DNA from 2 places in the Halomonas sp. V046 genome. Region 2 is predicted to be linked to the other one. Evidence: predicted binding sites of a transcription regulator. Region 2 holds the regulator's gene; the other holds the start of a gene.
The links. Region 2 encodes sigma-54, which starts transcription at its own class of promoters, with help from an activator protein. Its sites were predicted from a motif close to TGGCACNNNNNTTGCTNT; they were not measured.
Positions count from the first base shown of each region.

Region 1: a site for sigma-54 is predicted at 5,287-5,304, ahead of hmpA (NO-inducible flavohemoprotein). Genes of this name have one in related genera too.

Region 1 covers NZ_JBQXYF010000010.1:80,817-92,613, reverse strand. Annotated here, with positions in the region: gene ACUN9Y_RS14800 (Ldh family oxidoreductase) at 1-323, shown strand, start outside; gene ACUN9Y_RS14795 (Bug family tripartite tricarboxylate transporter substrate binding protein) at 457-1,473, shown strand; gene ACUN9Y_RS14790 (tripartite tricarboxylate transporter TctB family protein) at 1,532-2,035, shown strand; gene ACUN9Y_RS14785 (tripartite tricarboxylate transporter permease) at 2,040-3,554, shown strand; gene hmpA (NO-inducible flavohemoprotein) at 4,049-5,221, opposite strand; gene norR (nitric oxide reductase transcriptional regulator NorR) at 5,575-7,128, shown strand; gene ACUN9Y_RS14770 (NnrS family protein) at 7,291-8,490, shown strand; gene ACUN9Y_RS14765 (SirB2 family protein) at 8,494-8,880, shown strand; gene ACUN9Y_RS14760 (c-type cytochrome) at 9,177-9,629, shown strand; gene ACUN9Y_RS14755 (cbb3-type cytochrome c oxidase subunit I) at 9,717-11,066, shown strand; gene ACUN9Y_RS14750 (CbbQ/NirQ/NorQ/GpvN family protein) at 11,195-11,797, shown strand, end outside.
Region 2 covers NZ_JBQXYF010000004.1:41,483-53,279, forward strand. Annotated here, with positions in the region: gene ACUN9Y_RS06205 (cupredoxin domain-containing protein) at 1-182, shown strand, start outside; gene ACUN9Y_RS06210 (FTR1 family iron permease) at 175-1,026, shown strand; gene ACUN9Y_RS06215 (4Fe-4S binding protein) at 1,023-2,417, shown strand; gene bioA (adenosylmethionine--8-amino-7-oxononanoate transaminase) at 2,460-3,731, opposite strand; gene ACUN9Y_RS06225 (hypothetical protein) at 3,827-4,348, opposite strand; gene ACUN9Y_RS06230 (HPr family phosphocarrier protein) at 4,472-4,741, opposite strand; gene rapZ (RNase adapter RapZ) at 4,744-5,637, opposite strand; gene ptsN (PTS IIA-like nitrogen regulatory protein PtsN) at 5,692-6,177, opposite strand; gene hpf (ribosome hibernation-promoting factor, HPF/YfiA family) at 6,184-6,492, opposite strand; gene ACUN9Y_RS06250 (RNA polymerase factor sigma-54) at 6,763-8,181, opposite strand; gene lptB (LPS export ABC transporter ATP-binding protein) at 8,459-9,184, opposite strand; gene lptA (lipopolysaccharide transport periplasmic protein LptA) at 9,181-9,717, opposite strand; gene lptC (LPS export ABC transporter periplasmic protein LptC) at 9,717-10,295, opposite strand; gene ACUN9Y_RS06270 (KdsC family phosphatase) at 10,311-10,871, opposite strand; gene ACUN9Y_RS06275 (KpsF/GutQ family sugar-phosphate isomerase) at 10,941-11,797, opposite strand, start outside.

The DNA.
Region 1 (11,797 bases), on a different contig from region 2:
CGATCCTGCTCGATGCCCTCGCGGCCCTGTTGTCACAAGGACGGACCAGCACTCGTATCGACCGGGTCCAGCGTGGCAGCGGTACCGGCTGCAGCCAAGTGTTTATGGTCTTCGACCCCGATCACCTCGGCGGCCAAGACGCCTGTGAAGCGATGCTCGCCGAGCTGACCGACCACCTGGCCGCCGCTCGGCCAGACGAGCGAGGACAGGCCGTTCGCTGGCCAGGAAAATCGACCTTCGAGCACCGCCGACTGGACGCAAGCGGCGTTGTCGAGGTGGACGATGCCACCTGGAAAGAGGTCGTGGCCCTGGCCGAGCGCTAGGCACTCGGTCGGCGTCCATTGCGCCGGAAAGTGAACGACGATCACCACAACTACAGCGTAACCAAGGTTGTCCCTATCGCCTGTGCCACGGCTCGGGCGATGCCCTAAAACAACGCTAAGCGGGAGTATCACCATGTTGAAGACTCAAGCGAACATCTCGGCCAAGGCCGTCGCCAGCACTACCTTGAAGACCACCCTGGGCGCCGTCGGTGCGCTGGTCGTGGCGGTGAATACGGCAAGCGCGGCGGACTATCCGGCCCAGGATATCCGCATGATCGTACCCTGGGGTGCCGGTGGTGGCACCGACGGCATCGTGCGCAAGATTTCGAATCTGGCAGAGGACGCCCTGCCCGGCACGATCTACGTCGAGAACATCGAAGGCGGCATGAGTGCCAACGGTCTGGTGCAGCTGATGGGCGCCCGCCCGGATGGCTACAACCTGGTCGCCCTGACCTACGACAGCGTGGTGACCGTGCCTTGGCAAGGCATGCTGTCGGGTTACGATATCGACAAGCTGTCGCTGATCGCGCGAATCACCAGCGAGCCGGATTCCGTGGTGGTGCCCGACGATTCACCCTATCAGAGCTATGAAGACCTGATCGCGGCGGCCAAGGCCGAGCCTGGCAGCATCCGTGCCGGGATCCAGAACATGGGGTCGCGCACCCACCTGACGCTGCTCCAGCTCCAGGACCAGGCCGATGTCGAGTTCAAGGTCGTGTCCTATCCCGGCGGCGCTGCACCGCAGAAAGAGGCGCTGCTCAATGGCGAAGTCGACTTTGCCCTGACCAGCCTCGGCGACTTCGAGTCACTGATCTCCGCCGGCGATGCCAGGGGGCTGATCGAGTTCACCGATACCCAGAGCGCCTCCTTCCCCGACGTGCCGCCGGCAAGCGCAAAGGACCTCGATATCGAGATGGGCAGTTTCGTGGTCCTGGCGGGTCCCAAGGGGCTGCCCCAGGACGTGGTCGACAAGCTCGAGCAGGCCTATCAGCAAGCGTACGAGAGCGAGGAGTTCCAGGACTGGCTGGTTCAGGTGGGCGTGACGCCGAACTGGCTGGGCGCCGAGGAGGTGACCCAGTGGGCCGAACAGACCCAGGAAGGCCTGTTCGCGCGGATGGATGATCTGAAGGACGAGGGCGTGCTTCAGTGATCCGCACTCCGCCGCCGCTCGGCGGCGGGGTCTCTCCCTTTTTTCAGGAGGTAAAGCCATGAAAATACTGTCTTTACTCGGAGGGAAGTGGCTCGTCCCTGGCCTGCTGGCCGCGATCACGACCGTCTACCTGTGGCAGGCGCTGGCCATCGGCGCACCGATCAGTCGGGGTAGCGTGACCGCATCCTTCTTTCCTCTGCTGCTGTGCGTGGTGATGTATGCCGCGCTCGGTTGCGCCGTGCTGCGCGACCTGCGCGGCGGTGAGGCTGTCGAGCGCGACGCGGAAGAAGGCGAACCGGCCGCGGGCAACGCGGGTGTCTCGGCGTTTGGGCCCTTCGCCATTGTGGTACTCACCGCGGGGTACATTGCGGCTTTCTCGTCGCTCGGCTATTCGCTATCGACGCTGGTCTACGCCTATCTCGTGATGATGGTGTTCGGGCGGTCGAGCCGGGGTGCCAAGGCACACCTGGCCCGATTGGCCATTGCCGTCGCGATAACCGTGCTGGGATATGGGCTCTTCGAGCTGGTGTTCCAGGTTCGTCTGCCGACCCCCTGGATGTGACGCCATGGAATACTTCTCCGACCTGATGGGTGGCTTCGCCGCCTTGGCACAGCCGGAAATCTTCGCCTATATGATCGGTGGCTACTTGATCGGTACCTTCTTCGGCGCCGTGCCGGGGTTGACCTCGATGCTGGCCATCGCGCTGTTGCTGCCCATGACCTATAGCCTGGACGTGACCGCCGCCCTGGTAGCCTGTGCCAGCATCTTCATGGCCGGGATGTGCAGTGGCAGTATCACCGCCACCACCATCAACATACCCGGGGCGCCGGCGTCGATGATGACGGCCATCGAAGGCTATCCCATGCAGCAGCGTGGCGAGGGCGCCAAGGCCTTGGGCCATGCGGCGCTGGCGTCGATGATCGGTGGTGCGATCGGTGCCCTCCTGCTGATGGTGATGGCGCCGCTGGCCACCGACGCGGCGCTATTGATCCGAACGCCAGGCAAGTTCTCGTTGATCGCCTTCGCCCTGATCGTGATCGTCATCTCCCAGCGGGATTCCATCCCCAAGGGACTGGTGGCGACGACGCTCGGGATCATGGTTGCCACGGTAGGCATCGACGTGATGCAGCCCATCACGCGCTTCACCTTCGGCACCGGCGTGCTGATGCAGGGCATCGATATCATGCCCTTGGTCATCGGCGCCTTCGCCGTCAGCGAATTGCTGGTGCAGGCTCAGAACAAGGCCGACCGCACCGTGGATCGTGACGACATCAAGGCCGCGGCCATTCGCCGCCGGGACTTCATTCCGCCGCTTTCCGAGATTCGCGAGATCGGTGTCTATCGCTACATCAAGACGGCGATGATCGGCTACGCCGTGGGCGTGCTGCCCGGGGCCGGCGGTTCCATGGCGGCCTTCGTCGCCTACGCCGAATCGATGCGCAGCTCCAAGCATCCGGAACGCTACGGCAAGGGCTCGGTGGAAGGCATCGCCGCCGCAGAGGGCGCCAACAACGCCATGTGCAGCGGTGCCTTCGTGCCGATGCTGTCGTTCGGGATTCCCGGGGACCCGACCACCGCGATCGTCCTCGGCGTGCTGGTGATCAATGGCCTGCAGCCGGGTCCTCAGTTCCTCGATACCCAGATGGCGCTGGTGGCGCCGATGTTTGCGGCCTTGATGGTCAGCGCCTTGATACTGGTGCCGTTGACGCTATACCTGCTGGGGCCGTACTTCGTGCGGATCGTGTCGATCCGTCGCGACGTTCTCTATGCGAGTATCGCCGTGGTGGCCCTGGTGGGCTGTTACGTCGCCACCTACTCGATCTTCCAGATGGCCTTGGCGCTGCTGTTCGGGGTGCTGGCGTTTGCCATGCGGCGCAACGGCTATCCGATCGCCTGCTTGCTGCTGGGCTTCGTGCTCGGGCCTAGCCTTGAAGAGTATTGTCGGCGCTCGCTGTCGATCTCCGATGGCAGCCCGATGATCTTCTTCACCAGCTTCGACAGCCTGTTCTTTATCGCTCTCACGGCGGTGTTCTACTACTTCATGGTGATCCGCAAGCCCCAGGCGCAACAGCCCGCGTGACCGTCCTGGGCCGGGAACCTCGCGCCTGAGTTTCCCGTCATGAACTTCGCTGCAGCCAGGCGTGACAACGCCTGGCTGCGTATCGAGGAATCGCACCCAACGACAACACCTGGCTGCGTATCGAGGGGGCGCTCCCAATGACAACACCTGGCTGCGTATCGAGGGGGCGCTCCCAACGACAACACCTGACTGCGTATCGAGGAATCGCACCCAACGACAACACCTGGCTGCGTATCGAGGGGGCGCTCCCAATGACAACACCTGGCTGCGTATCGAGGGGGCGCTCCCAACGACAACACCTGACTGCGTATCGAGGGGGCGCTCCCAACGACAACACCTGGCTGCACGTTGGGGAATAGCGTCCAACGACAAGGCCCTGCGTCGCTGACGACGCAGGGCCTTGTCATTTTTAGGTGATAGCAGGGTTTGGCATCAGGCCCTTACCGCTCCTCGCTATTGAGGCACGGGGCGAGCGCAGGTGAGCCGACGGGGAGTCAGGCGGCGTCCAGCGGACGCGACGGCCCGAAGTGCTCGAAGCGGCGGTGACTCTCGGGAACCCCCAGCTCGCTCAGGCAGCGGTTGACCGCGCTCATGAACGGCTGAGGGCCGACGAAGTAGCACTGGGCGTCGCGGTCCGGCAGCAGACGGGCCAGCAGGTCGCGCTCCAGGCGCCCCTGAACGTCGCCTCCCTCGCCCCGCTCGTAGGCGCAGACCTTGGTCAGGCGGTCGGGGTACTCGGCGAGCAAGGCGCTGAGCTCGCCGACGAAGGCGTGGTGCTGGGCGTCGCGGGCGGCGTGAACGTAGCACACCCGGCGACCCTGCTTGAGCGCCTGGCGCGCCAGCGGCAGCATCGGTGTCTGGCCGACCCCGCCGCTGATCAGCATCACCGGCGCATCGCTTTGGTCGAGCACCAGTTCGCCGGCCGGGGGCAGCAGCTCCAGGGTATCGCCGAGGCGAGCGCGCTGGTGCAGATAGTTGCTGACCACGCCGCCGGCCTCCTGCTTGACCGAGATGCGGTAGCCGCGACCGTTGGGGCTACCCGACAGGCTGTAGTGGCGATGGACGACGTCGCCGTCGATGGTCAGGCGCAGGCCGATGTACTGGCCGGGCAGGGCGTCGGCGACCGGGGCGCCGTCCACCGGCTCGAGATAGAAGGAGCGAATGACCTCACACTCGCGTTCCATGGCGGCGATGCGAAACTCGCGCAGGCCCTCCCAGCCACCGGGGCGCTGGGCAAATTCCTGATAGCGCTCGGCCTCGGCGGCGATCAGCAGTGCCGCCAGATCGTTGTAGAGCGCGCCCCAGGCGTCGGCGATCTCGGCGGTGACCGCATCGCCCAGGACTTCGCCGATGGCGGCCATCAGGCACTCGCCGACGATCGGGTACTGGCTCGGCTGGATGCCGAGGGACACATGCTTGCTGATCACCGAGGCCATGGCAGTTTGCACATCGTGAGGCTTGCCGCGCAGGCCGACATAGGCGAGGACGCCACGGGCCAGGGCCTTGGGCTGGCCACCATCGGCCTGGTGGGCCTGATTGAACACGGCGCGCACCTCGGGGTAGCGCTCGAACATCAGCGGATAGAAGCGTGCGGTGATGGCATCGAGGTGCTCGGCGACGATCGGAGCGGTGGCGTCGATGATGGCGTCTTGTGCGCTAGTGGTCATGGTGACTCCTGTCAGGGGTGTCAACGTGGCGGCGTCTTGTCGACGCCTGCCGGGTACCTTCCTAAAAGGCAATTCCCATGCCCTTTTACGGGGGGTGCGCCATCCTGCCGCAGTCTCGGGGCAGGAGCGCCCAGGCGACGCGCCTGATCGTGGCGGGCGCTGCGCGGATGGCGGGAGGCAGCATGCCGAGAAAGACGCTGGTAGTGTCCAAATGACTGCGAGCTTGGTGTCATAATGACCCTTATGGTGTCATGATGACACTGGCGCGGATCGGTGAGCCGGCGCCGATACCGGCACCGCCGCGGGTCGGTGCCGCCGCCACTCACCGCACAGCAACCGGATGGAGCACGCCGATGGTGACTTTCCTCAACAGCCTGCGCGACGTCCTCGCCGGGCTCGATGGCGATGCCACGGGCCTCAACGAGGCCTGGACTCGCCTGTTGACCGCGCTGCTCAGGGGCACGCCGGCGGATGCCAGTACCCTGATGGTGGCCGACGGTGACGCCTTGCGTCCGGTGGCGGCCCTGGGTCTGCCGGACGGGATTCGCGGACGCCGCTTCGCGTTGGCCGAGCACCCCCGCCTGGCGGCTATCGCCGAGCACCCCGGTGTGTGTCGCTTCGCTGCCGATAGCGATCTGCCGGATCCCTTCGATGGCCTGCTCGACGACAGCATGAGTCACGTCCATGACTGCCTGGGTGTCGCGCTGCGCGACGACCAGCGGCTGGTCGGGCTGGTGACGCTGGATGCCGTGACGCCGGGCAGCTTCGGTGCCCTCGATGACACCGAACTGCTGGCCGCCGCCAACCTGCTGGGAACCTGCCTGCGCCTCGCGGAACGGCTGAGCCAGACCCGCTCGCAGCTCAGCGAAGTGTTGGTCGACTCGCGTCGACGCGCGCCCATCGAGCACTGGAACAGTGTCGCCATGCGCCGCTTGATGGCGTCGGTGGCGCTGGTGGCACCCACCGACATGAGCGTGCTCGTGCATGGAGAGACAGGCGTCGGCAAAGAGGCCGTCGCGAGGGCGCTGCACCGAGCGTCACCACGTGCCAGCGGCGCCCTGGTGGAGGTGAACTGCGCCGCCTTGCCGGAGTCGCTGATCGAGAGCGCCCTGTTCGGCCATCGGCGTGGGGCCTTCTCCGGGGCGGTGGCCGATCATCGCGGGCATTTCGCCATGGCCGACGGCGGTACCCTGGTGCTGGATGAGATCGGCGAGATGCCGCTGGCGCTGCAGCCCAAACTGCTGCGCGTCTTGCAGGACGGTGAGGTGCAGGCGCTGGGGAGTGAGCGGCCGACCCGGGTCGACGTGCGCATCGTCGCCGTGACCAATCGTGATCTCGCCGCAGAAGTCGCCGCCGGGCGCTTTCGTGAAGATCTTTACCATCGCCTGGGGGCTTTCCTGCTCAGAGTGCCGCCGTTGCGTGACCGTCCCGAGGATATCCCGCTGCTGGTGGGGCACTTTCTCGAGCAGACCCGTCGCCGGCTCGGGGTGGCCAACCTGCGCCTGGCGCGAGGAGCCGAAGTGGCCTTGTCACAGTGGCCGTGGCCCGGCAATGCTCGCGAGCTCGAGCACGTGATCTCACGGGGGGCGCTGCTGGCGCTGGGCGAGCATGGTGGAACCTCGCCACGCCGCTTGATCCTGAATTTGCGCCATGACCATCTGCAGTTGGCGCCGGTGGTGGCGCCTGATCCTCAGGTGTCGACCCTACCGGCCTGGCCAGGTGGCGATTCAGGCGCCGACGATGGAGGGCTGCGAGAGGCCACCGATGCTTTCCAGCGCGAGCACATCCAGCGCGCGCTGGACCGGGAAGGCAGTTGGGCCGGGGCGGCCCGGGCGCTGGGCCTGGACCCGGCCAACCTGCATCGGCTCGCCAAGCGTCTCGGCCTCAAGGCGCGGGAGCTGGACTAGCGCCGGCGTTGGCGAGCCAACGCCGGTTCGAGCACGGCGACGGGGCTGTCCTGGACACCAAACGGAAATGGCGCATTGCCGGTACCTTTGATATGGGTCATGGTGATTGGCGCTGCATAGCGCCACACTGTGGATAACCTAGCGCTGCACTCGGGTACTGCCATGGCCTTCGAAGACTCCTCCTCGCTTTCCCGCGCGGTGCCGCTGACGCGGCTCGCCTTTCGTCCGTTGTTTCTGCTGGCGTCGGCCTTCAGCGTCCTCGCCCTGCTGGTCTGGCTGGGCTTCTGGCATGGTGTCTTCGTCCTCGAGCCCCACGCGGGCATGCTGTGGTGGCATCAGCACGAGATGCTGTTCGGGGTAGTGGTCGCGGTGATCGCCGGTTTCCTGCTGACCGCGGTACAGACCTGGACCGGGCACCGAGGCCTGCACGGCTGGCCGCTGGTGGCATTGGTCGGCCTGTGGCTCGCGGCACGCCTGTTGCTGGCGTTTCCCGTGGCCCCCACCGGACTGGTGGCGGCGTTGGATGTCGCCTTCCTGGTCGCGGTCTGCGGCGTCATGGCGCGCATGATCATCGCCGCCAAGCGCTGGCGCAACCTGGTCTTCCTGCCGGTGCTGGCGGGGCTCGCCGGGGCCAATCTGGGGAGCCACCTGGGGGTGCTCAACGGGGACCCTGAGTTGGTCCGTCAGTCGTCGTATTTTGCCGTGTTGCTGGTTGTCACCGTGATGGCGGTGCTCGGTGGACGCGTGATCCCGATGTTCACCGCCAATCGTCTTGGCCTGACCCGCAAGCCGCCTTGCCGCGTGGCGGAGGGGCTGGCCATGGGCAGCTTGGCGCTGGCGGTGCTGGTCCAGCTCGGTGTGGTCCTGGGGGGCGCGCTGCCGTCCTGGTTGCTGGCGACGCTGCTGGGCGTCGCCGCGCTCTCGCACCCTCTGCGCCTGGCGCGGTGGCAGGGGCTCGCGGCCCGTCGTGAACCGCTGCTGTGGAGCCTGCACCTGAGCTACGCCTTCATTCCCGTGGGCCTGGCGCTGTGGGCGCTCTCGCTGGTCGGGGTGGGACGAACCGAGCTGGGGATCCATGCCCTCACGGTGGGGGCCATGGGGACCATGATGCTGTCGATGATGGCGCGGGTGTCGCTTGGCCACAGCGGCCGTCCGATGCGCTGCCTGCCCGGTATCGGGATAGCGCTGGCGCTGCTGGTAGCGGCCGGCGTGATGCGCTCCGTGATCCTGGCGCTGTGGCCGTCCATCACCCACTGGACCTACACCCTGAGCATACTCGCCTGGTGTGCGGGCTACACCCTGTTCGTGGTGCGCTACGCCGGCCTGCTGGCCTCCGCCCGACCCGACGGTCAAGCAGGCTAGGCCATGTGGGACTATGCCTTGGTCAAATCGCTGCATGTCGGTCTGGCGCTGGCCAGTGTTGGCTTGTTCGCCCTGCGCGCCGGGGTGTCGGTGGTCGCGGCCAGCCCTTTGCAGTGGCGCTGGCTGACATGGCTGCCGCACCTGATCGATACCCTGCTGCTGGCACTCGGCGTGACGCTGGTAGCGATCACCGCCCAGTGGCCGCACCAGACGCCGTGGCTGGCGGCCAAGCTGCTGGCCTTGCTGGTCTATATCGGCCTTGGCAGCATCGCCATACGCCGCGGCAAGACGCCGGCCACCAGAGCCATGGCAGCACTGGCGGCGCTAGCCACCTTCGTCTACATGGCGGGGGCCGCCGTTCACCATAGCCCGCTGTCCTGGTGGGCATAGGAATGGCTTAGGCCAGGCGCGCGCGCCCACACACACAAGGACGATGCCGCCTGGTGGCAACGCAAACCGCGTCCCTTCCGTTCGTTTCTGCCGGTGGCTTACTGGCTGTCTTGCGGCCGCCTCGGTCGGTTTTCTTCTCCTCCGTGCGTCGCCATCAAATGCTTTCTTTAGGCAAGAAGTGACGCACATCATATTCCGAGTGTTTGGGTCAGGTATTCGCCGTTTGTCGCTCTTACAATAGACGCTGGCGCCCCATTCGTGGTGCCGATGGGCCGGATATCGAGGAGGGGAGGATCATGGCCGAGGGGCTGACAAAATCCGCAGCACGCAACATCTTCTATGGTGGGTCGCTGTTCTTTTTCCTGATTTTTGTGGCGCTTACCGCCCATAGTCATTGGTACATGGCGACGACATCGACCGTCGACAAGCCGCTGACTGACTCGGTGCGCGCGGGCAAGGAAGTGTGGGAAAAGAACATGTGCATCAATTGCCACACCATCATGGGTGAGGGGGCTTACTTTGCGCCCGAACTCTCCAATGTCTGGACGCGCTATCACGGACGCGAGAATCCCGAGGCCGCGCGGGCGGGCCTGGCGGCATGGATTCGCGCTCAGCCGCTGGCGGTGCCGGGACGGCGCAAGATGCCGCACTTCGACCTCAGCGATGAAGAGATGACGCATCTCATCGACTTCCTGAGCTGGGTGGACGCCATCGACGATCAAAACTGGCCGCCTCACGTCTCGGGTTGAACGCAATGATTCGATGCCACGGCGGTTGGGTCACGACGTTCACGTCGGACCGGCTTTGTGGGTAAAGGGTCGAGGAGAAATAGAGAAATGAAATACGAAACACAGAAGATCGCTCTGGCGTTTTTTGCGGTGGCGATGGGGCTGTTTGCGCTGCAAATAGTCTTTGGAATCATGGCGGCACTGGTCTATGTGATGCCAGATTTTCTATCGCAGTTCATGCCCTTCAATGTCATTCGCGTGAGCCATACGAACCTGCTGATCGTCTGGCTGTTGATTGGGTTTATGGGGTGCACCTACTACCTGATGCCGGAAGAGGCCGAGTGCGAGATTCACAGCCCCATGATCGCCTATCTGCAGCTGGGCATCTTCGTGATTGCCGGGGTGTCGGCGCTGGTCTGCTATCAGCTTGGGATCTATGAAGGGCGCGAATTCCTGGAGCAGCCGTTCTTCGTCAAGGTGTTGATCACCGTGTCGTTCTTGATGTTCCTTTTCAATACCAGCATGACGCTGATCAAGGGCCGCAAGACCACCATCAACCTGGTGCTGATGCTGGGTCTGTGGCTGGCCGCGGTGTTCTGGCTGTTCGCCTTCTACAACCCCGGCAACCTGGCGGTGGACAAGCTCTACTGGTGGTGGGTCGTGCACCTGTGGGTGGAAGGCGTGTGGGAGCTGATCATGGCCTCGCTGCTTGGCTACCTGCTGATCAAGATGTCCGGTGTCGATCGCGAGATCATCGAGAAGTGGCTGTACGTGATCGTCGGCCTGTCGCTGTTCTCGGGCCTGCTCGGAACCGGCCACCACTACTACTGGATCGGCGCGCCGAAGTACTGGCAGGCGATCGGCAGCATCTTCTCGACCCTCGAGGTGATTCCGTTCTTCGCCATGGTGGTATTCGCCTTCGTGATGTTCTGGAAGGGCTCGCGCAACCATCCCAACAAGGCGGCGATGCTGTGGACCCTGGGCTGCCCGACGGTGGCGTTTTTCGGGGCCGGGGTGTGGGGCTTCATGCACACCCTGTCGTTTATCAACTACTACTCCCACGGCACCCAGGTCACCGCGGCCCATGGCCACCTGGCCTTCTACGGCGCCTATGTGATGTGCATCCTCGGCGTGATCAGCTATGCCATGCCGCATCTGCGTCGCAGCCTGCCGTATAACCAGGTGCTCAACATGTGGGCGTTCTGGATCATGACCGCGTCGATGTGCTTCATGACCTTCACCCTGACCTTCGCCGGTGCGGTACAGACGCATCTGCAACGGGTCATGGGCATGAACTACATGGAAGTGCAGGACCAGCTGGGTCTGTTCTATGCCATGCGTCTGGGTACCGGCGTGGCCGTCGCCATCGCCGCGGGGCTGTTGCTGTACGCCTTCTTCGGACCGACGCGTAATACGCAAACCGCCGGTAGCGCCACGGCCAATGCGAGCGCCCACTAGGTCGCTAGCCATGTCGGGGCCGTCGATCGGCGGCCCCTTCCCGCTTCCTGCCGGACCCATCGCGGTCCGGCGCCTGAAGACCAAACCGCTGCACCGTCTGTTCCCACGCGAGCCAAGAGGCCTTTGCCATGACGACATCCACTGTCTCGACGCTGGCGCCCGCGGCGTCGATTCCTTTCTATGAGAGCGTCGGCCGCGAGTGCGAGCTGTTCGAACACGCCTATCGCCAGCGTCTACCGCTGCTGTTGAAGGGGCCGACGGGCTGCGGCAAGACGCGTTTCGTCGCCCATATGGCGGCGAAGCTGGGGTTGCCACTGCATACCGTGTCCTGCCACGACGACCTGACGGCCTCGGATCTGACTGGCCGCTATCTGCTCAAGGGCGGGGAGACCCAGTGGGTCGACGGTCCGCTGACCCGAGCGGTACGCGAAGGCGGCATCTGCTATCTCGACGAGGTGGTCGAGGCGCGCAAGGACGTCACCGTGGTGCTGCATCCGTTGACCGACGATCGCCGCATGCTGCCGCTGGAGCGCACCGGCGAGACCCTCGAGGCGCCCGATAATTTCATGCTGGTGGTGTCGTACAACCCCGGCTACCAACATATTCTCAAGACGCTCAAGCCGAGTACCCGACAGCGCTTCGTGGCGCTGTCCTTCGACTTTCCTCCGTTTGACGCCGAGTGCGATATCGTCGCCCGGGAAAGTGGCCTGCCGCGTGAGCGCTGCCAGGCG
Region 2 (11,797 bases):
TCGTGGTCGTCCACCCGTTGGCCCCAGGACGCTACGATATCTTCGATGAGTTCCACCTGCCCGAGGCCCAGGGCGTGATCATCGCTCTGGACCCGACACAGGCCAGCGGCGGCCCACGCGGCGAGGACGCCGTCGAAGAGGCTGAGCAAGGCCTTACCGAAGGAGGCGCGGGCCATGAATGAGCAGGCGTTCTTCATCGTCTGGCGGGAAAGTGTCGAGGCCGTTCTGGTCGTCGGCATCGTCTACGCCTGGCTGGTACGCAGCCAGCGCCGCGACGCCCTCGGCTGGCTATGGCTCGGTGTGCTCGGTGGGGTCGGCGTGGCTGGCCTGCTGGGGCTTGGCATGATGGGGGTCGGCCACTGGTTTCAGGGCAACGCCCAGACGCTGTTTCAGGCCGTCATGGCGCTGGTGGCGGCGGCGCTGATCGTGCACATGGTGATGTGGATGCGCGGTAGCGGTGGCGCCATGACAGCCAGGTTGCACGATGGCCTGAGTCAGCGCATGTCTCGATCGGAGTGCTGGGGGGTCGCGGTTCTGGTCGGTATTGCCGTGGCTCGGGAGGGGGCCGAGACGCTGGTGTTTCTGTATGGCGTCGGGACAGCCGCCTCGCAGCAGGGGACCCTTGCTACCTTCATGCTGTATGCCGGCGCGGGGCTGCTGGCCGGGCTCGTCAGCTTCGCGCTGCTGCAATGTGGGGCTCGCTTCGGTACCTGGCGAGGATTTTTCCGCCTCACCGAGGTGATGCTGCTGTGTCTGGCGTCGTCATTGTGGGTGTCCGCGGTCGAGCGCCTGATTACCCTCGGCCTGCTGCCGACCGGTCCGGATCCGCTGTGGGATACCAGCGCCTGGCTCGATGATGGCATCGGTGTCGGCGGGCTACTGGCAAGCTTCGCCGGGTATCGCGCCTGGCCGTGCCTGACCGTCGTTATTGCCTTCGCGCTGTACGTTGCGCTGATCGTCTGGCTCCTGGCCAGAGGGGCAAGCGCGCGGCCCAGACTCACCGAGGCCGAGGCGACGTCGTCGTGACGCCGCCAGCCGCGCGCTGGGCGGCTCTCGGTCAGGTCCTCCGGCGGCGTCGCCGCGCCATCATCGTGGCTCAGTGGCTGGTGGTCGGGTTCTATGCCGTGCTGTTATTGGTACCGCCGCTGCTACCGTTGCCGGATGCCCAGTCGCGCATCTTCAATCACCTGACGGTGTTCGCCGAATTCGTCTTCTGGGGCATCTGGTGGCCCTTCGTGCTGCTCAGCATGGTGGTGGCGGGGCGCTGGTGGTGCGGTGTGCTTTGCCCGGAAGGTGCCTTGACCGAGGCTGCCAGTCGGGTCGGTCTGGGGCGCAGCATTCCCCGCTGGATGCGCTGGGGCGGCTGGCCGTTCGTCGGCTTCACGCTGACCACGGTGTACGGTCAAATGGTCAGCGTTTACCAATATCCCCAGGCCGCCGCCCTGGTGCTGGGAGGATCCACCGTCGCCGCGGTCCTGGTGGGGCTCGTCTACGGCAAGGGCAAAAGGGTCTGGTGCCGACACCTGTGTCCGGTCAGCGGCGTGTTCGCGCTGCTGGCCAAGCTGTCGCCCTTGAGCTATCGCACCGACCAGGTCCAGTGGGAGGCCTACAATCGTGCCCGGCGCGACGGCAAGCAGGATCGGATGCCGCCGCCCGACTGCGCGCCCTTGATCGCGCTCAAGCAGTTGGACAGTGCCAGTGACTGCCATATGTGCTCGCGCTGCAGTGGCTATAAAGGGGCCATTGCCTTGACCTCGCGGCCCCTCGGTAGCGAAGTCGTCACACCGCCGGTCGCCCGTCCCCCCAACGTGTGGGAATTTGTGTTGATCGTCTACGGACTGCTCGGCGTGGCGGTGGGTGCCTTTCACTGGTCGGCGAGCCCCTGGTTCGTCACCGCCAAGCAGAGCCTGGCGGTATGGCTTTTCGATCATGGTGGCGGCTGGTGGGTCGAGACCACGACGCCGTGGTGGCTGCTGACCCATTACGATGCGAACAATGACGTCTTCACCCTGCTCGATGGCGCCTGCCTGGTGGGCTATATCGCGCTCACGGCGGCGCTGCTCGGTAGCCTGGTGGCGGGCGCTCTGGCCGTGGCCAACCGGGTGCTGGGGCGTTGGCAGTGGCGGCGCCTGTACCATCTGTCCTATAGCCTGATTCCATTGGCCGGTGTCGGCGTCTTCCTGGGCTTGTCGATGACCACGCTTGCGCTGTTGAAGGCCGAGGGCCTGCCGCTGTGGTGGCGCGCGGAGGCCAGGGTGGTGTTGATGGGACTGGCCGCCGCCTGGAGTGCCCATCTGGCGTGGCAGGTGACCGGGCGTTATGCCTCGGGACTGCGCCGGGGACTCGCCTGGCTCGCGACGGTGCTGTGCCAGGCACCGGTGCTCGGCGCCTGGTGGCTGCTGTTCTGGGGCTGGTGATGCTACCAGCCCCTGGCCTCGCGCCGAGGCCAGGGTATCGACTCAGCGCGTGAGGAAGGGCGCCTTCATGGCATCGATGATCTGGCGCATTTCATCGTCGCGGGTGATGTAGGCCGGCATGGTATAGAGCCAGCGACCGAAGGAGCGTAGCCAGACGCCGCGCTGGCGGGCCATGGCGGCGGCATCTTTCAAGGCGCTGGCGTCATGGACCTCGATCACGCCGGTGGCCCCGAGGGTGCGAACATCGGCCACCGCGGGGTGGCTACGCAGCGCCTCGTCGCCGGCGAGTTCCTCGACGAGGATCGCGTTGAGCCGGGCGATGCGGTCGAGATAGTTGTCTTCCTCGAAGACCCGGAGGCTCTCTAGTGCCACGCGACAGGCCAGGGGGTTGCCCATGAAGGTGGGGCCGTGCATGAAGGCGTGCAGGTCGCTGTCGCCGATGAAGGCGTCATGCACGCGGTCGGTGGCGAGGGTCGCCGCATGGCCGAGATAGCCTCCGGTGAGTCCCTTGGACAGCACCATGATGTCGGGGCAGACGCCGGCATGATCCGCGGCGAACAGGCGCCCGGTGCGGCCAAAGCCGGTCGCCACCTCGTCGAACACCAGCAGTACGTCGAATTCATCGCACAGCGCCCGGGCGCCGCTCACGTAGCGTGGCGACGTCATGTTGAGTCCCCCCGCTGCCTGCAAGAGGGGCTCCATGAGCAGCGCGGCGATCTCGTGATGATGCGCCTCGAGCACGCGGCGCAGGGCCATGAGGTCGGCGTCGACTTCCTCGAGAGTGGCATCGTAAGGCGCTGTCGGGGCCGGGGCAAAGTGGTGCTGTGGCAGGTAGCCGGCAAACAGCGAGTGCATGCCTTCCTCGGGGTCACACACCGCCATGCAGCCGGCGGTATCGCCATGGTAGGCCTTCATCAGTGACAGCATGCGGTGCTTCTCGGGCCGTCCCTGCAGGTGGTGGTACTGCACCGCCATCTTCATCGCGACTTCCATGCCGACCGAGCCGCTGTCGGAATAGAAGACATGCTCGAGGCCCGCAGGGGTAATGCGCACCAGTTCCCTGGCCAGTTGGTCGGCAGCGTCGTGGGTCAGACCGCCAAGCATGACGTGGCACAGGCTATCGGCCTGTTGCTGGATCGCCCTGACCAGACGCGGGTGTCCGTAGCCGTGGATCATGCACCACCAGGAGCAGGTCGCATCGAGCAGTCGCTCGCCGCTATCGAGCTGAAAGTGCGCGCCTTGACCGCCGACGACCCGGGGTGCGGGTGTCTGGGTCTTGAGGTGGGCGTAGGGGTGCCAGACGGGGGAGGACATCGCGACTCCGTAGCGTGGTGGCCGACCCGCAGGGAGGGGGTGGCACTGGTAAACTTAAATTCACCGATTAAGTTTACCAGTGCTGCGACCGAACGTCAGCGCTCGGCGTTCACCGCCGCGAGGAAACGCTCGAACAGGAAGCCCTCCTCGTCCTTCAGGGAGCGCCCAAGGCAATCGATGAACTCACGCTTGGGGTAAGTGAAGACCCGCGGAGCCTTGTAGGCGTCCAGATCGATGGCGACGATCTGTCCGTCCTTGACAAGAAAGTTGTTGGTATGTAGGCCGCGGCAGTGAATGCGGTCATGGTAGAGCGCGATGAGGATGTCCAGATAGCGCTGTTGCAGGCCCGGATCGTCAAGGATCAGGCGTTTTAGCGCCATGCCATGGATGTTGGCGGTGACCAGGCGATAGCGCTGGCTCTCGACGATTCTCGGCGTGGCGATGCCGAGACGCGCCAGGCGCGCGGCCACATAGCGAAAGTTGTGGCCGGGGTAGCGGCGAATGCCGAGCCGATAGCGCCAGCGATCCGAGGGCTTGGGGGAAAACGTCTTGATGAACACGTCCTGTTCCGGGTCGAAGTGGACCTCGGTGTACTTGCCGGTCTGAATCAGTTGCATGGGCGCAGTCTTGGTCGTGAAGGCGTGGGTGGTCGGGTGCCGACGTCGGCGGGTGCGGGCTGGTTGACAAGCATCATGGTAGTGAGGCGATCGCCGCGGCCGATCTGGGGCAGACGGGGCCGATCAGACGTCTTCATCGAAGCGGGCGTCGAACAGCGCCTCGACGGCGTCGAGGGTGGCATCGGCATCGTCACCTTCGGCTTCCACCACCAGCTCGGTGCCGCAGGGAGCGGCGAGAATCAGTAGCGACATGATATTGGCGGCGTCACCCTTGAGCGTGCCGTGATGAACCGTGACTCGGGCAGCGAAGGGTTGGCAGCACTGTACGAGGCGAGTGGCGGCCCTGGCGTGAAGGCCGCGTTTGTTGGTCAGGGTCAACAGGCGCCGCGGCACGATCAGGCTCCCGGGGTCTCGACGGCGGCGCCAAGGCGTCGCTGCTGGCCGAGTTCCCGATGGCGCAGCCGCACCCGCGGGTGGCTCTCGGCCAGGGCGTGGCCCAGGCGTTCGGCGAGATATACCGAGCGATGCTGGCCGCCGGTACAGCCGATGGCCACGGTGAGATAGCTGCGCTGGCTGGCTTGGTACTCGGGCAGCCACTTTTCCACCCAGGCCAGGATGTCGGTGTACATCTCGTCGACCACGCTATAGCTTTCGAGGAACGCGATGATCGACGCATCGCTGCCGGTGGAATCACGCAGGGTGGGATCCCAGTACGGATTGGGCAGGCAGCGGGCATCGAAGACGATATCGGCATCGGGGGGGACGCCGCGCTTGAAGCCGAAGGATTCGACCGTCAGGGTCATCTCGGCGGCGCTGTGTCCGGCGACCTGATCGGCGATTCGGCCGCGCAGCTCGTGGACCGACAATCGCGTGGTGTCGATCAGCAGGTCGGCGAGGTCGCGGATGCCGGTGAGTGCCTGCTCTTCGGAGTCGATGGCCTCGGCCAGGGTCAATTGCGTGTTGCGCGTCAAGGGGTGCCGACGCCGGGTATGGGAATAGCGTTCGAGGAGCACGCGGGCATCGCTGGTCAAATAGACGACCTGGCAGTCGATGGCGCTGCGCTTAAGATCGGCCAGCAGACCCGGAAAGCGCTTGAGCGCCTCCGGCAGGTTGCGGGCGTCGATACTGACGGCGATGCGGCGCGAATGGCCGTTTTCCAACTCCTCGACCAGTGCGCCCAGTAGCATCGCCGGGAGGTTGTCGATGGCGTAGAAGCCGAGATCCTCAAGGGCCTGCAGGGCAATCGACTTGCCCGAGCCGGAACGGCCGCTGATGATCACGAGCTGCATGGCATCTTTCTCCTGGTCGAAGCGGGCCCGGTCGGGCGCCGCGACGCGGCCTGCTCAGCCGCTGACGTCGTTGTCGGGGGCGTGGTGATGGATGGCTTGCTGCAAGCGCTCGTGCAGTTCGCGTTGGGAACTGGCGTGACGCAAGCGCTGGCGAGTCTCGGCATCGTTCATCACGCCGGCGACCTGACCGAGCAACGCAAGGTGGGCGTCGTCGGCCTCCTCGGGCACCAGCAGCACGAAGACCAGGTCGACGGGTTCGCCGTCGATGGCGTCGAAGTCGATGGGCTCGGCGAGCTTGAGAAAGCCGCAGATCGGCGCCTTGCAGTGCGGGCTGCGGGCATGGGGAATGGCGACGCCATTGCCGATGCCGGTGCTGCCCAGGCGCTCTCGGCCAATCAAGCGGCTGAAGACTTCCTGGCTATCCAGGCTAGGGGTGTTTTGCGCGATGAAGGTGCTGAAAAACTCCAGCACCCTCTTCTTGCTGCCTCCCGGCACATCGTAGAGCGTGCGCTCGGGAGGAAGAATGGCGTCCAGTGTCATGAGGGATCAGCGAATGCCGGCGCCTTGGGCGCGGGCCTGTGATTTTTCCTTATGCTTGACCAACTGGCGATCCAGCTTGTCGGCAAGCGCGTCAATGGCGGCATACATGTCAATGTCCGTGGCATCCGCATGCAGGTCGGCGCCGGCGGCGTGAAGCGTGCAGGCGGCGAGCTGGCGTTCTTTTTCGACGGAGAGAGTCACCTGAACGTTGGTAATATTATCGTAGTGACGCTCAACGCGAGCGAGCTTCTCCTGTACATAGTCACGCAGGGGGTCGGTCAGTTCCACATGATGGCCAGTGATATTGACTTGCATGACACGCTCCTTGCTCTTGCGGGTGATGGCTCGATTGTAACCCTTTTTCCGATCCTGCAAACCCCCTGTCATCCACTCGTCAAAATTGCCCGGCAATGGCGTTTTTTCAAGGGGTTGTGCTTTTGTGGCAAGTGGGCTATAGGCGCTCGGCCGGTGCCTGGCTGACCGCTGGTTGGTACCGGAAGGGAGCATCGTCCAGGGCGATACGCAACGCTCGACAAGCGTCAGGGCGGCGCATCTTTTCCGGGGTGGGTGGCCTTTCCCTGCCCGTCACCGCAACCGCTTGCGCTCGCTGGAAGAGCGGATGTTCATCGCTTCGCGGTACTTCGCCACGGTACGCCGTGCCACGTTGACGCCATCTTCGGCCAGCAGGTCGACCAGCTTGCTGTCGGAGAGTGGCTTGCGTGGAGGCTCATCGTGAATGAGCTTCTTGATCCTGGCTCGGATGGCGGTGCTGGAATGGGCATCGCTACCGCCGTCGCCACCCACCTGACTCGAGAAAAAGTACTTCAACTCGAAGACGCCCCGTGGGGTATGCACGAATTTCTGCGTTGTGACGCGGGAGATCGTCGACTCATGCATCTCCACCTTGTCGGCGATATCGGCGAGTATCAACGGTCTCATCGCGGCTTCCCCGTGGTCCAGGAAGTCGATCTGGCGGACCATGATCTCGCGCCCGACCTTGAGCAGCGTGTCGTTGCGGCTCGACAGGCTTTTCATCAGCCAGCGGGCTTCCTGGAGATGATCCTTGAGGAACTGGTTGTCCTGGCTCTTGTCGGCACGACGTATCAGGGCGGCGTAGTCGGGCTGGATGCGAAGCCTGGGCATGGCGTCGGGATTCAGCTCGACTTGCCAGCCCTCGCGGGTGTGTCGTACCACGAGATCCGGGATGACGTAGGTCGAGCCGCTGTCGCCGAAACCACTGCAGGGGCGAGGGTCGAGGCTGCGGATCAGGTCGATGACCGCATCGAGCTCGCTATCCTCGAGCCCGAGTCGGCGCTTGAGCAGGCGACGGTCGTCGCCTGCCAGGGCCTCCAGGAACTGGCGTACCAGTCGGCCGGCCTGAGGCAGCAAGGCCGTGTCGCGGGGCAGGGCGTCGAGCTGAAGCATCAGGCACTCGCGAAGGTCTCGGGCGAAGACGCCGGTGGGCTCGAAGCGCTGCAGGCGGGTCAATACGCCTTCCACTTCGATCAGCTCGAGATCGCCCAGGTCTTGGCGCTTGAGGCCCTCGTGAATGTCCTCGAGGGATTGGTCGAGATAGCCATCGGCGTTGGTCGCGTCGATCAGGCTCTCCGCGATCTGGACGTCGCGCGCCGCGATGTCGAGCATCGCCAGTTGCCAGAGCAGGTGGTCGTGCAACGACTGGCCGTCCGGCTGGCGCTCGAAATCCGGGCCCTCGCCACTGCCGGCCGGGGAGGTGCCCAGGTCCTGATAGGTATCCGACCAGTCACTGTCCACGGTCAACTCGCTCGGAATCTCGTCGGACCAGTCGTCGTCGGGCGCCTCCTTGACCGCTTGCTCGCCGAACTCGTCCTCGAGTTCGAGCATGGGGTTGGTCTCCAGCGCCTGCTGGATTTCCTGACGCAGATCCAGAGTGGAAAGCTGCAGCAGGGCGATCGCCTGCTGCAGTTGGGGAGTCATGGTGAGCTGGGTGCCGACACGCAGTTGCAGCGACGCCTTCAAGGACATGCGGATAATCCACTCGACTTACGGAAAGGTCCACCCTAGCCCCCAGTGCTTGACCATGCAAGGCTCTTGCCAACATAAGATGTTAACGCAAGGAAGTGCGTGGTCGAGATCAGAGACGTTGCCCAATGCGGAGCACCCGGGCGGTCTCCCGCGGGGGCTCGCAAAGCCTCGCCGAGGCGCGCCAGAGGAGGCTTCGTGGCGGGGGAGAGGCGTTATTCGGCCGACAGGATCCGGCGTGGCGCTTGGTACCACACCGTCGTCGCGGCCCCGGCGGTTGTCAGAGCCTGAAGTTCTCGCCGAGGTAGACTTCCTTGACCTTCTGGTTGGCGAGAATGGCATCGGCGCCGCCTTCGGCGATGATCTGGCCGTCACCGACGATATAGGCATGATCGCAGATGTCCAGCGTATCGCGGACGTTGTGATCGGTGATCAGGACACCAATGTCGCGAGCCTTGAGCTGGCGAATGATGGTCTTGATCTCACCCACCGAGATCGGGTCGACGCCGGCGAAGGGTTCATCGAGCAGAATAAAGGCGGGTTCCGTGGCCAGCGCTCGAGCGATCTCGACCCGTCGACGCTCACCGCCAGACAGGCTCATGCCTGGATTGTCGCGAATGTGAGTCACGTGAAAATCCTCGAGCAGCTGCTCGAGGCGCGACTCGCGGCCGCCGCGATCCAGATCCTTGCGTGTCTCGAGAATCGCCATGATGTTGTCGGCCACCGACAGCTTGCGAAAGATCGAGGCTTCCTGGGGCAGGTAGCCGATGCCGGCAAGGGCCCGTTCGTGCATGGCGGCGCGGCTCAGGTCCTGGTCATCGATGGTGACCGTGCCCGCATCGGCGCGCACCAGGCCGACGATCATGTAGAAGGAAGTCGTCTTGCCGGCCCCGTTGGGTCCGAGCAGGCCGACGATGCTGCCTTGGGCGATGGACAGGCTGATGTCCTGGACCACGCGGCGACGCTTGTAGCTCTTGGCCAGGTGGCGGGCGTGAAGTGTCTTCATTGGCTGCCTTGCTGCTCCGGCTCCAGGGTCATGCGAATGCGCTGGGTACCATCGACGCCCTCGGCGCTGGAGCGAGCCTGTACCACACGGCGATCGAGAAAGTACTCGAGGTAGGCACCATCGAAGGTGTCGTTGGCCTTGTGCAGCTCGGCCTCATTGATCAGCTCCATGCGCCGCTCTGCGACGTGGTAGATCACCGTACGTCCCCAGCCTTTGACCACCGGTTCTTCGGGAGAGGGTTTCTGTTCGAGGTAGGCGCGCTGGCCGGTGGCCGTCGCCCGGGTCAGCTGTCCTTGGTCGTTGCGCTGGATCTCTACCCGGTTGCCGGTGAGGATCATGCTGCCCTGGACAATACGAACGTCGCCCGTATAGACGGCCGTGCCGGCACGATCGTCGAGATCGAGGCGATCGGCTTCGACCTGAATCGGGGCGCTGCGGTCACTTTCCAGGGCGAAGACAGAGGGGCTGGCGAGGCCGGCGGCCAGGCCTGCTCCCAGGCATAGGGAGAGCAGGTGGGCGGGTCGCAATCGCATCATTGAGCAGACTCCTCTTGGGGTTTGGGCGGATGGTAGCCGGTCACATTGTCGGTCAGTCGGGCGCGGTTGTCATGGATCCAGGCGTCGAAGCGATCACCGACCATTTCCTGTGGGGGCTGGCGCAGCACGGCCCGGGTCTCGCTCCAGGCGTGACCGTCGGTGTTGTCATAATGGAGAGTTTCGGTGTCCAGTCGCCATCGCTCGGCTGGCGCCTCCAGATGGGCATTGCCGGTCAGTGTCAGGGGGTTGCCGTCCGGACCCAGCACGCCTTGCTCGGCGCTGGCAAGCCAGTTCCTGCCGCTGTCATCGATCAGGGCGATATCGGGCGTCTCCAGGCGGGTGACATCATCCAGCGGGGTATGTACCAGGCGTGGTGTGTCGACGCGCTGGTGGGGCTGACCGTCGGCGTCGAAGCGCGTCAGGCGCGCATTTTTCAGGTAGTAGTCGGGCTCGCCCGCCTGATCCTTGGGGATCAGGTTCGGTACCGAAGCATCGTGTGGGTCGAGCAGCGCAAGGCCTGCCCCAAGGGCCAACAGCAGGAGGACCAGCCAGAAGCGAAAACCCGGTCGCAGCATGCGCCAATTCATCGTTTAGTGACCGCCGTGCAGGTAGGTGTCGAGCACGCTGCCCCAGTGGCCCTGGGCCATCAGCAACTGGTCGCAGATCTCACGTACGGCACCCTGCCCGCCGCCGGCGTCGGTGACCCATTGGGCATGTTCACGCAGGTAGCTAGGCGCCCCGGGCACGGTGATACCGACGCCGCTGGCACAGATGCAAGGCAGATCTGGCAGGTCATCGCCGCAGTACGCCACCTGAGTGAGGTCGATGCCAAGCCGCTCGCACAATGCCTTGAGCTGAGGCAGCTTCTTCTCGACGCCCTGATAGACATGCACGATGCCGAGCGCTTTCGCCCGCTGGGTAACCATGGGCGATTCGCGGCCGGTGATCAGGGCGACCTCGATGCCCGCGCGTTTGGCCAGCTTCAGGCCGTGCCCATCCAGGGTGTTGAACGCCTTGGTCTCGATGCCGTCGGCCTGAAAATACAGGCGGCCGTCGGTCATGACGCCGTCGACGTCCAGTGCCAGCAGTCGCACTCGGCGCAGGGGGTCGACGAGGTCCTGGGGGAGGGAAGGGGCGGCTAGGTTGGGCATCGCACTATCCTTGAGCTTGGGAAACGAGTGACGTCGGCGCGTGCGTGTGCACCCCGCGGCGAAGCGGGGTCAGATCACACCGCTGGCGAGCAGATCATGCATGTGCAGGGCGCCGACCGGATACCCCTGGTCGTCCACCACCGCCAGTGCCGTGATCCGGTTGTCCTCCATCAGGCGCACCGCCTCCGCGGCCAGCGTTTGCGGGCTGACTCGACGGCCGGGGCTGGTCATCACGTCATCGACCTTGAGGCCGCTGAAGTCCTGATACTGATCGAGGGTGCGCCGCAGGTCGCCATCGGTGTAGACGCCGGACAGGGTACCATCGCTGGCCACCACGCAGGTGAAACCGAGTCCTTGCCGAGTAATCTCGAGCAGGGCGTCGCGCAGCGGGCTGCCTGCCGGCACCGTCGGCAGGCGATCGCCGTGGTGCATGAGATCGCCTACGGTCAGCAGCAGGCGCTTGCCTAGGCTGCCACCGGGGTGCGAGCGAGCGAAGTCTTCGGCGGTAAAGCCCCGCGCTTCGAGCAGGGCCACCGCCAGGGCGTCACCGAGCGCAAGGGCCGCCGTCGTCGATGACGTCGGTGCCAGATCCAGTGGGCAGGCCTCGCGCTCGACTGCGGCATTCAAGTGCGCCTCCGAATGGCGACCCAATGTGGATTGAGGGCGTCCGGTCATGCTGACCAGAGGGATGCCCATGCGCTTCAGCAGCGGGAGCAGCGCCGTGACTTCGGCGGTTTCGCCGGAGTTCGATAGCGCCAGTACCAGGTCGCCCGGGGTGATCATGCCGAGGTCGCCGTGGCTGGCTTCGCCCGGGTGGACGAAGAACGCCGGCGTGCCGGTACTGGCGAGGGTGGCGGCGATCTTGCCGCCGATATGGCCAGATTTACCCATGCCGGTGACCACGACGCGTCCACGGCAGGCCAGGA